One region of the Desulfonatronospira sp. MSAO_Bac3 genome, then DNA from elsewhere that is predicted to be linked to it. Evidence: predicted binding sites of a transcription regulator. Region 1 holds the regulator's gene; each other region holds the start of a gene.
What was found. Region 1 encodes sigma-54, which starts transcription at its own class of promoters, with help from an activator protein. Its sites were predicted from a motif close to CTGGCACGGNNNNTGCTT; they were not measured.
Positions count from the first base shown of each region.

Region 2: D5S03_RS13625 (NifB/NifX family molybdenum-iron cluster-binding protein) is a predicted target of sigma-54. The motif match lies at 1,239-1,256, and genes of this name have one in related genera.
Region 3: D5S03_RS02005 (DUF4168 domain-containing protein) is a predicted target of sigma-54. The motif match lies at 1,099-1,116, and genes of this name have one in related genera.

Region 1 is NZ_QYZY01000337.1:5,515-8,737, forward strand. It holds gene lptB (LPS export ABC transporter ATP-binding protein) at 1-513, shown strand, start outside; gene rpoN (RNA polymerase factor sigma-54) at 529-1,971, shown strand; gene hpf (ribosome hibernation-promoting factor, HPF/YfiA family) at 2,006-2,557, shown strand; gene D5S03_RS11880 (PTS sugar transporter subunit IIA) at 2,592-3,041, shown strand; gene rapZ (RNase adapter RapZ) at 3,017-3,223, shown strand, end outside.
Region 2 is NZ_QYZY01000388.1:15,276-18,498, forward strand. It holds gene D5S03_RS13620 (sulfite exporter TauE/SafE family protein) at 1-592, opposite strand, end outside; gene D5S03_RS13625 (NifB/NifX family molybdenum-iron cluster-binding protein) at 795-1,211, opposite strand; gene D5S03_RS13630 (sigma-54 interaction domain-containing protein) at 1,542-2,885, opposite strand; gene D5S03_RS13635 (glycosyltransferase family protein) at 2,900-3,223, opposite strand, start outside.
Region 3 is NZ_QYZY01000057.1:52,705-55,927, reverse strand. It holds gene D5S03_RS02010 (sigma-54-dependent transcriptional regulator) at 1-956, shown strand, start outside; gene D5S03_RS02005 (DUF4168 domain-containing protein) at 1,190-1,615, shown strand; gene D5S03_RS02000 (hypothetical protein) at 1,640-1,897, shown strand; gene D5S03_RS01995 (MFS transporter) at 2,155-3,223, shown strand, end outside.

The DNA of each region.
Region 1 (3,223 bases):
TCGCTGCCCAAAAGGGCAGAGTTGGGGATGAGTTATCTGCCGCAGGAAAGCTCCATTTTTAAAAAACTGAGCGTCTATGACAACTTGATGCTTATCCTGGAGTACACCTGCAGGGACAGAAAGCTCCGCCGGGAAAAGGCCGAGTCTTTGATGCACGAACTGGGAATATCTAAGCTTGCTCATCAGAAGGCCTCCTTTCTTTCCGGAGGGGAAAGGCGGCGTCTGGAAATAGCCAGGTCCCTGATAAAGGACCCTGAATTCATTCTTCTGGACGAACCCTTTGCAGGCATTGATCCCATTGCAGTGGATGATATCCAGAAAATTGTGCTTAAGCTAAAGGAAAAAAACATAGGTGTGCTCATTTCAGATCACAACGTGCGCGAAACCCTGAAAATCTGCGACAGGGCATCCCTCGTATTTGAAGGCCAGGTTATACTGAACGGCACACCAGGGGAAATAGCCCAGGACGCCCGGGCCAGACAGGTATACCTGGGCGAATCTTTTCAATTGTAGGCAGGATAGCAAGACATGTCCCTGGAACTAAGACAACAGCTGAAACTTTCACAGCAACTGGTGATGACCCCGCAGCTGCAGCAGGCCATCAAGCTGTTGCAGCTGTCCAGAGTGGAGCTGCTGGAAGTGGTGCAGCAGGAACTTATGGAAAACCCCATCCTGGAGGAGGCCCAGTACCAGGAGGATGAGCAGGCGGCCCGGGATATTCACCAGACAGACAACCGCAAAAACAGCCTCAACAGCGAAGAACAGTCCATGATTAAGAATGCGGACTGGGAAAACTACCTGGGCGAATTTTCCAGCAGTTCCAAACAGTCCGCACACCAGGAGCGTGAAACCACTGAAGAGATGCAAAGCTTTGAGACCAGGTACTCTTCCAAGCCTTCCCTGGAGGGACATCTCTTCTGGCAGCTTCAGCTGCAGGATTTTTCAGCGGACGACATGGTTATCGGAGAAGAAATTATCGGCAATCTTGATTCCCGCGGTTACCTCCAGGCCACCTCCCGGGAAATAGCCGAAGCCGCCGGTACAGAACCGGACCAGGTGGAAAGGGTACTAAAACGCATACAGCATTTTGACCCCATAGGTGTCGGCTCCCGGGACATACAGGAATGCCTGCAGGTACAGCTTGAAGCCCTCAACGAGGACGATCCGGTGCTCACTTCCCTGGTAGAAGAGCACCTGGAAGATATTGAGAAAAACCGCATTGCTCCCCTTCTCAAGAAATTCAAGGTCAGCCGGGAGTACATGCAGGAATATATCGAGGTCATAAGAAGCCTGGATCCCTTCCCCGGCTCCAGCTACGGCAGCGAGGACGTTGTCTACATCAGTCCGGATATTTATGTTTACAAGTATGAGGACGACTTTGTCATCCTTTTGAACGAAGAAGGACTGCCCAACCTGCAGCTCAGCTCCTTTTATACCGGTGAAAACCAGCTGGTCAAAGACAAGAAAAACAAGCAGGAAAACGAATACATCCAGGAGAAAACCCGTTCAGCTGTATGGCTCATGAAGAGCCTGCACCAGAGGCAACGCACCCTTTACAAGGTGATGCAGAGCATACTCAAATTTCAAAGGGAGTTCTTCGAGCACGGAGTAAGCCGGTTAAAGCCGCTTATACTCAAGGAAGTGGCCGAGGACATAGAAATGCACGAGTCCACGGTGAGCAGGATCACCACCAGCAAATACGTTTCCACTCCCTACGGCATTTTTGAGCTCAAATTTTTCTTCAACAGTGCCCTGAGCATGGATGGAGGGGGCCATGTGGGCTCTGAAAGCGTAAAGGCCGCCATCAAGAAGATGGTCCGCGAGGAAGACCCCAAAAAACCACTGAGCGATGAAGCCATAGCCGCCATTTTAAAAGAAAACCTGGATGTCAACATTGCCAGGCGTACTGTGGCCAAGTACCGCATGGCCTTAGACATCCCTTCTTCCTCAAAGAGGAAAAAGTTTTTCTGATCCCAAAGCTATATATTAATCGAAGGAGGCAAGCATGCACATCAAATTCAATTTCAAAAATTTCGAACCCTCTGATCACCTGAAAAACTATGCCCGGGACCGTTTTGAAAAACTGTCCAAATATATAACCGACAATGACGACGTTTCTTTGCAGGTAAACATGGAAGTGGAGAAATTCAGGCACATCGCCGAATGCATACTCACGGGAAAAGATCTGCATATCTCGGCCAACGAGGAAACAGAAGACATGTACTCCACCGTGGACCTGAGCCTGGACAAGCTTGAAGCCCAGCTCAAGAAACAAAGGGACAAAATCAAGGACAAAAAGAAAAAAACACGGGAAAAGCAGCAGGTGCGCATGGACGTGGTCAGTTTTTCCCCTGCAGAGGAGGGGCAGAGCCGGGAACCGCGGATAGTGGCCACGGACCACTACGAACCCAAGCCCATGCCCTTAGACGAGGCCGCCATGCAGCTGGAAACCATGGGCTACGAATTTCTGGTCTTTTTAAACGCTGAAACTGAAAGGGTAAACGTGGTTTACCGCCGCAAGGACGGCGACTTCGGCTTTATTGATCCAGGCGTATAAGCTGGTCTGGAATAATCAATAATAGAGAGATACAATGCATCTTGCGGATTTTTTGAGCCCGGACCAGATCGTTGCAGGCCTGGCCTCCAGAACCAAGGCGGAAGTTCTGGATGAACTTGCTGCACCCCTGGTGGAAAAACATGACTTCCTGGAGCGCAGTGAGGTCAACAGCGTGCTCGTAAGCCGGGAGAACCTGGGCACCACGGGCATAGGCGACGGCGTGGCCATACCCCACGGCAAGATAGCCGGCCTGGACAACATCCTCATCAGTGCCGGTCTCAGCCGCGAAGGAGTGGACTTTGCAGCCCTGGATCACAAGCCGGTACACATTTTTTTCCTGGTCCTGGCTCCGGAAAAAAGCGCCGGCAAGCATCTCAAAATCCTGGCTTTTATATCCAGGCTGCTGCAGGACCCTGACTTCAAGGATTCCTTCATCAACGCCCAGACCAGGGAAGAACTATGGAATCTAATAAACAGAGTTTAATCACGGAGTTACCAGACAGGGAAAAAGACCATACAGGCTGCTACCCGGTGGTTATAGTCACCGGCCTTTCCGGGGCGGGGAAAAGCACAGCCCTCAACGTCTTTGAGGACCTGGGCTTTTTCTGCGTGGACGGACTTCCTGTGACCCTGGCCCCCACTATAATGGAGCTTTTTTCCAGGGAA
Region 2 (3,223 bases), on a different contig from region 1:
GTTCGTAAAAGGGCTGGCGCAGGTCCAGTTTCTGAGTGATTTTGTCCGAGACCTTGACATCAGGCCATTCGATTTTTTTACCTCCGAAGATGAAATATAGGATCAGTCCTCCGATGACCAGCCCCAGAAGCATGCGCACAGCAGCTTCGCCCCAATCGCCCAGGTGCTCGGCCACTACCACCGCTCCCAGGGCTCCTCCGAAACAGGACACGCCAAAGGCCACGCAGAGAAATACACACATCTTCACATTGGCCAGACCGCTTCGGCACACAGGGCCAGTGGCCATGAGCCCGCTGAACATGGCCACAATAAGCCCGGTCCCCCGGGCTATGAGGCTGTCAATGGGAGTAAAGGCCAGGATAAACGGGGTGAACAGCACACCTCCGCCTATGCCGCCGACGGTGGCTACAAGGGCGATGAGGGTACTGATGACGAAAAAGCCCACCAGCCATCCCCAGATTACTCCGCCGGCCATGCCTCCTTCAGGGGTGGGCACAGCCATTACAGCGGCCAGAATTACCAGGTAAGTGATCAGCCCAAGGGCCAGCATGATGTTCAGCTCAAGCCAGGGCGGCTTCAACCATTTGGACATAGCGTTTCCTCCTTATAACATTTCATTTGGGTTATTATTTTACTTCCCGGTGAGCACCCGCCATTCCAGGCAGCAATGAGTCCGAACGTAAAGCAACATCGATGCACCAAACCCACAGGATATTTTGATGTGACTCTCCCTCCTTTTGTGTGAAAAGTTATGTGTTAAAAGTTTTTGGTCCGATTTAAAAAGCAAATTAAATTTACTGTAACGCTGCAGACTCAATGTTTCGCATGACTGAGGCCACATATGTTTTTGATTCCCGGTTGCGGGTCTGCATGTACCCGGGGCAGCCGGGCATGCAGAATTCAGGGGAGTCCAGCCTGCCTTCTGCAAGGGCCTGGACCACCCTGTCCCAGGGACCGGTGACATAGGAGATGACCTGGATGTCCCAGGCTGTCAGTATATCGTGCCAGAGCCTGGATATAGCGCCGCAGATCAAAACTTCTATACTCAGGGAGGACAGACGGCGAATCCTGGCCAGGTTGTCGCTGCCGGATATCTCTTTGTACTCCAGGGGGATGGTTCTTACCGGGGATAACTGCACCAGGAGAATCTTCCCGGAAACATCGAATACCGGAGCAACAAGATTGTTCCATGTACTTACAGCTAATTTCATGTCTTTGATCCTTGTGAAGCAAGGTACAAGCACGAATTATGCCCAGGGAAAGATAAAGGGCATTTTATACGCAATCGTTTAATATGTATGGATTTTTTATTGGGATGGCTTGCAGAAAGTGTTGCAGTTATGCTACAAGAATAAAAAACCATGTTGAATAACTGCAACATAACAAGTGAGCACATGGGGACAAAAGGGTGTTGAAAGCGGGAGTGCATCCCGTGCTGGCGGCTTATGGGCTTTTGCGGGGGAATTCGGCGTACTGGGGGCTTGAAGGGTGGTGCAGGGATTGCTGCGTGATCATCATCACATGTACAGCCTGGAACCGGTTTACAGGCCCATTTTTTTCATCTTGCGGTACAGGGTGCTTCTATGCATGCCCAGCAGCCTGGCTGCCTGGGACAGATTGTTCTGGGACTGTCTCAGGGCCCGGGAGATATTTCCTGCTTCCAGGGCCTGCCTGGCTGAATACATATTCAGGGGTTCCCCGGCCCTCTGTTCCCTGAGGATCAGGTCCCGGGGCAGGTGACTGCGGGTTATCTCTTCCTGACGGCAGAGGACAAAGGCCCTTTCAATGATGTTTTCCAGTTCCCGGATGTTGCCCGGCCAGTCATGGCTCATGAGAATGGACAACACCTGCGGATCCACTCCCCGGATCTCCCGGTTGAACAACAGGTTGAACCTGTCCACAAAATGCTCCACAAGAAAAGGTATGTCCTCTTTTCGATGTCTCAGGGGAGGCAGGTCAATACGGACCACATTGATGCGGTAGAAAAGGTCCTGGCGAAATGCCTTGATCTCCACGAGATGTTCCAGATCCTTGTTGGTGGCGGCGATAATCCTGGCATCGGACTTTTCCGAGTGGACAGCCCCCAGGGGCTCGTAGCTCTTTTCCTGCAGCACCCGGAGCAGCTTGGTCTGCATGGCCGGGCTTATATCGCCTATTTCATCCAGGAAAAGGGTCCCTCCCCGGGCCTGGGCAAACCTGCCGGGCTTGTCCTTCTGAGCCCCGGTGAACGCCCCGGCCTTGTATCCGAAAAGTTCCGACTCCAGCAGGGTATCTGGAAGGGCGCTGCAGTTGACGGCCACAAAGGGTGATTCCCGGCCGCGGCTTAAGGCATGAATGGTCTTGGCCACCAGTTCTTTGCCGGTGCCGGTTTCCCCCTGGATGAGCACGGTGCTGGTAGTCTCAGCCACTGCCGGTGTCAGTTCCAGCACCTTCTGCATGGCCGGGCTGTGGCTTATGAGCTCGCCCATGTCGAAATCGCCCTTGAGCTTAAGGCGCAGGCTTTCCATTGCGCTTAAATCCCTGAAGGTCTCTACTGCGCCGACTGCCTCGCCCCGGGAGTTGCGCAGCAGGGATGTGGATACGCTGATGGTGATGCGCCTGCCTTTGGCGTCGACAATATAGCAGACCTTGCCTACCACGGCCTTGCCAGACTTTCTGGTCTGGCTGAGAGGACATTCTGCTTCGCACAGACTGGAATGAAACACCTCCCAGCATGGGCGGCCAATAGCTTCGTTCCTGGAGATCCCGGTAATCAGCTCTGCAGCCCGGTTGAAGGAGGTGATCTGCCACTGGTCATCTACTGTGAACACCCCGTCGGAGATGCTTTCCAGTATGGTGCAGTTGAACCCGTCACAGTATGCTTTGGTCTCATTCTTCAAAATCATTGTTTTTTGTGGGGTCATCCGGAGTTGTCCATGTATTTAAACAGGTCATAAAATCGCTGTCCATAGGTTTCCTTCTCCAGGACCTGGGCCTGCAGCCTGGAGCGCATGCTCTCCCGGGCACCATGGTCATGCAGGTAGTACCTGACCTTTTCCGCAAGCTCACGGGGATCTCGAAAGGTGACCACATAGGAGTGAAAAGGCTGTTTTTTCAGAACGGATTGTTCTTCGGTAATCTGAAAGCCCCCGGCGGCCGGGATCTCGAAAAAGGCCGGGTTTAACCCGTCATGCTCTGCAAAGTCCCGGCCGTGTGGATTAATTACAATGCTGGACGAGGCATA
Region 3 (3,223 bases), on a different contig from region 1:
ATGACATGTATGGCCAGAGCAGGTGCATGCGCTTTCTTTTCGACCAGATAACCAGGGTGGCCCAGGCCGACGGTCCGGTGCTCATCCTGGGAGAGTCGGGTACAGGCAAGGAGCTTGTGGCCAGGGCCATCCACGGCGAAAGCAAAAGGGCTCAGAACCCGTTTCTGGCGGTCAACTGCGCCGGCATTCCCGAGCATCTCCTGGAAAGCGAATTCTTCGGACACAAGGCCGGCGCATTCACCGGGGCCAGCAAAACCAGGCAGGGACTCTTTGCCGAGGCCCACGGGGGCACCCTGCTTCTGGACGAGATCTCGGAAATGCCCCTCTTCATGCAGGCCAAACTGCTGCGCCTGCTGCAGGACGGCAAAGTGCGTCCCGTGGGGGGAAACCAGGAAGAGCAGGTGGATGTGCGTATCCTGGCCGCCACCCACAGGGACCTGGAAGAAGAGGTCCGCCATGGCCACTTCCGGGAAGACCTTTTCTACCGCCTGGAGACATTCACCCTGAGGATTCCTCCTTTAAGAGAGCGGGAAACAGACCTGGAACTCCTGGCTGAAAGACTCCTGCGCCGATTCTGCGTCCAGACGGGCAAAAAAATACAGGGGTTTTCACAACAGGCCCTGAACATCCTGGAAAAATATCATTTCCCGGGCAATGTACGCGAACTGCAGAATGCCGTGGAAAGAGCAGTAACTTTCTGCGACGGCAACGAAATTCTGCCCAGGCACCTGCCGGCGCGCATCCGGGACAACCAGTCCTCTTCCCAGGAAAGTCAGGCACATGTCTCTCAGCAGCTGTTCCAGGACCAGAACCTTCCCCCGTTATCCGAGGTGGAACAGCGCTACATCCAGCACGTGCTGGACAAAGTGGGGGGCAACAAGCGCAGGGCAGCATCAATTCTGGGCATAGGCAGGCGTACTCTCTACCGCAGGCTGGGAGAAGAGGTGAGCGGATAACGCCTGCACCCTGCACAAAACCGTCTCATGTGTCATATATACACATAAATTACCTGCATCCCTGGCACACTCAGCCCGGCCACGATCTGCAAAAAATCCTCTCAGCCATTGCCTGCAGCCTGCCTGCAAGCTCAATGCAAGACTGGCACACCACTTGCTTTAAATATTTTATGTGTTTCTTTGCTGCACAGGTAGTGCGGCACAACAATTAATTTATTTATTTGGAGGGTTGAATGTTTAGCACGAAAAGTTCAATTGTTCTCAGTCTGGCAGCAGCGGTAATGCTGATCCTCGGCTTCGGCCTGAACGTACAGGCCCAGCAGGAATACCAGCAGGAAGGCCAACAGCAGCAGTATCAGCAGGAAATGATGCAGCAGCAGCAGGCGCCTGACATTGATGTCAGCGATGCCGAACTGGACCAGGTTGCTGATGCCTACCAGGCAGTGACGGATGTGCGTGAGAGATTCCAGCAGGAACTGGGGGAAGTCTCTGATCCTGAAAGGGCTCAGGAACTGCAGCAGCAGGCTGGGGAAGAAATGGTAGAAGCTGTTGAAGCCCAGGGGTTGGATGTACAGACCTACAACCAGGTCATGGAAGCAGCCCAGGTGGATGAAGAACTCAGGAACCAGCTCCTGGAACGCCTTGAAGGAATGCAGTAATCGATTTTCAGGAGGTAACGGCAAATGTGGATTAAAGGAACGTTATTGACACTGGCTGCAGTACTGGTACTTGGTTTTTCCATGGGCTGCGAGCCAGAACAGGAAATGGACGCACCAGAAGGCTTTGAAGAACAGGCACCGCCTGAAGGCTACGATCAGCCTGCTCCCGAGGGCTACGGAGAACCAGCACCCGATGCCTACGAGCAGCCTGCACCCGAAGGGTATGAACAGCCCGAAGGCGAAGATCCCTACGGTGACCCGGGAGAAGAGCCCGGATTCTAAACAGTAACGAACAAAAATCGCTGACTTTTTTCAAAAGCGACATCAAGGCCCTCCAGCCAGCTGGAGGGCCTTTTTTTGCTGCAAAGCATATAAACGGACTATTTGCCGGTTTGCATCAGCGGCTGAAGCTTGACAACACACTGGAAATAATGATTGTGATTTGATTAGCAAAGTTGTTACAAAAAACATTTCAGTTTAAGAAAAAAATTTTATTAAGCAAGTCCACACCTGTTTTTTAGTTATTCCTTTTTTACGGCATGCAAAAAGAGATACAAGATATAACATCCCGGGACACATCCACACACAGTTGCCCCGACCAGGAAAACGTATCACCCCTTTTTTTTGATAAAAGCGACTACGATCTCCTGCGCATGGTCAATGATGTCTACACCCGCAAGACTTACCCCGAGCAGAAAAGACTGCTGACCCCACATCTGCACCCTCACGGCATCAAGGAAATGGCCGCCCCAAGGGCGCAGCGCATAGCCTATTCCGTGATTCAGCTCCTGGAATCCCTGGAAAGCGGGGAACGACAGGACAGGATAAGCGCCCTGGGCTCTTTGCGCGACGAGGTCCTTTATACTTCCCACGGACACATGCGCATAAACACCGCCAGGGTTCTGGTGGAAATAATGAAAAACCTGGTCCGCAGCCACGGCGACTGCAGACGACAGCTGGAGCTGGCCAGGGACTTTGCCATGGTCTCTCTGGGCAAACCCCGCAAGGTCCGCTCGGAACTGAAGAGATACCATCTCCTGGAGATGCCGGAAGAGTGGAACCAGGTGGCTTTTGACGAGCATGTCCACGATGTAAACACCACCGGCAGAAAATCACCCACACATCTTATTATGGACGCCTGGATCAAAGGCATCCGCAGGCTCACAGTTATCTATTACAACCATGTTCCCCGGGAAGCCGCCGAAGAACTGCTGCAAGCGGCTTCCATCATGGACATCAAGGTCATGGTGGGCATAGAATTCACCGTGAAGCTAAGAGACAAGCCCGTGCGCATGGTCTGGGTGCCCCGGGGCTTCAGTGACTCCGGAGGATTTATAGATTTTCTGCGCTCCCCGCGCATCCGCCAGTTCATGGATCAGGGCCGCGAAATATCCAGCCTGACCAGGTCCTATGTCCTGCGCCTGCTGCATTCCTTCAACCGCAATCATCTTCCGGCAATCAACCAGGAGATGGGGCTGAACCTGGCCCCTCTGGACGAAAACAGCTTTCTAAAATCCGTGGGGCAGGGGCAGGTTTCAGTACACCACCTGGGCAAATACATCCACGAACTTATCTCTGCAGAACTGGCGGCAAAAAATTGTTACAGCC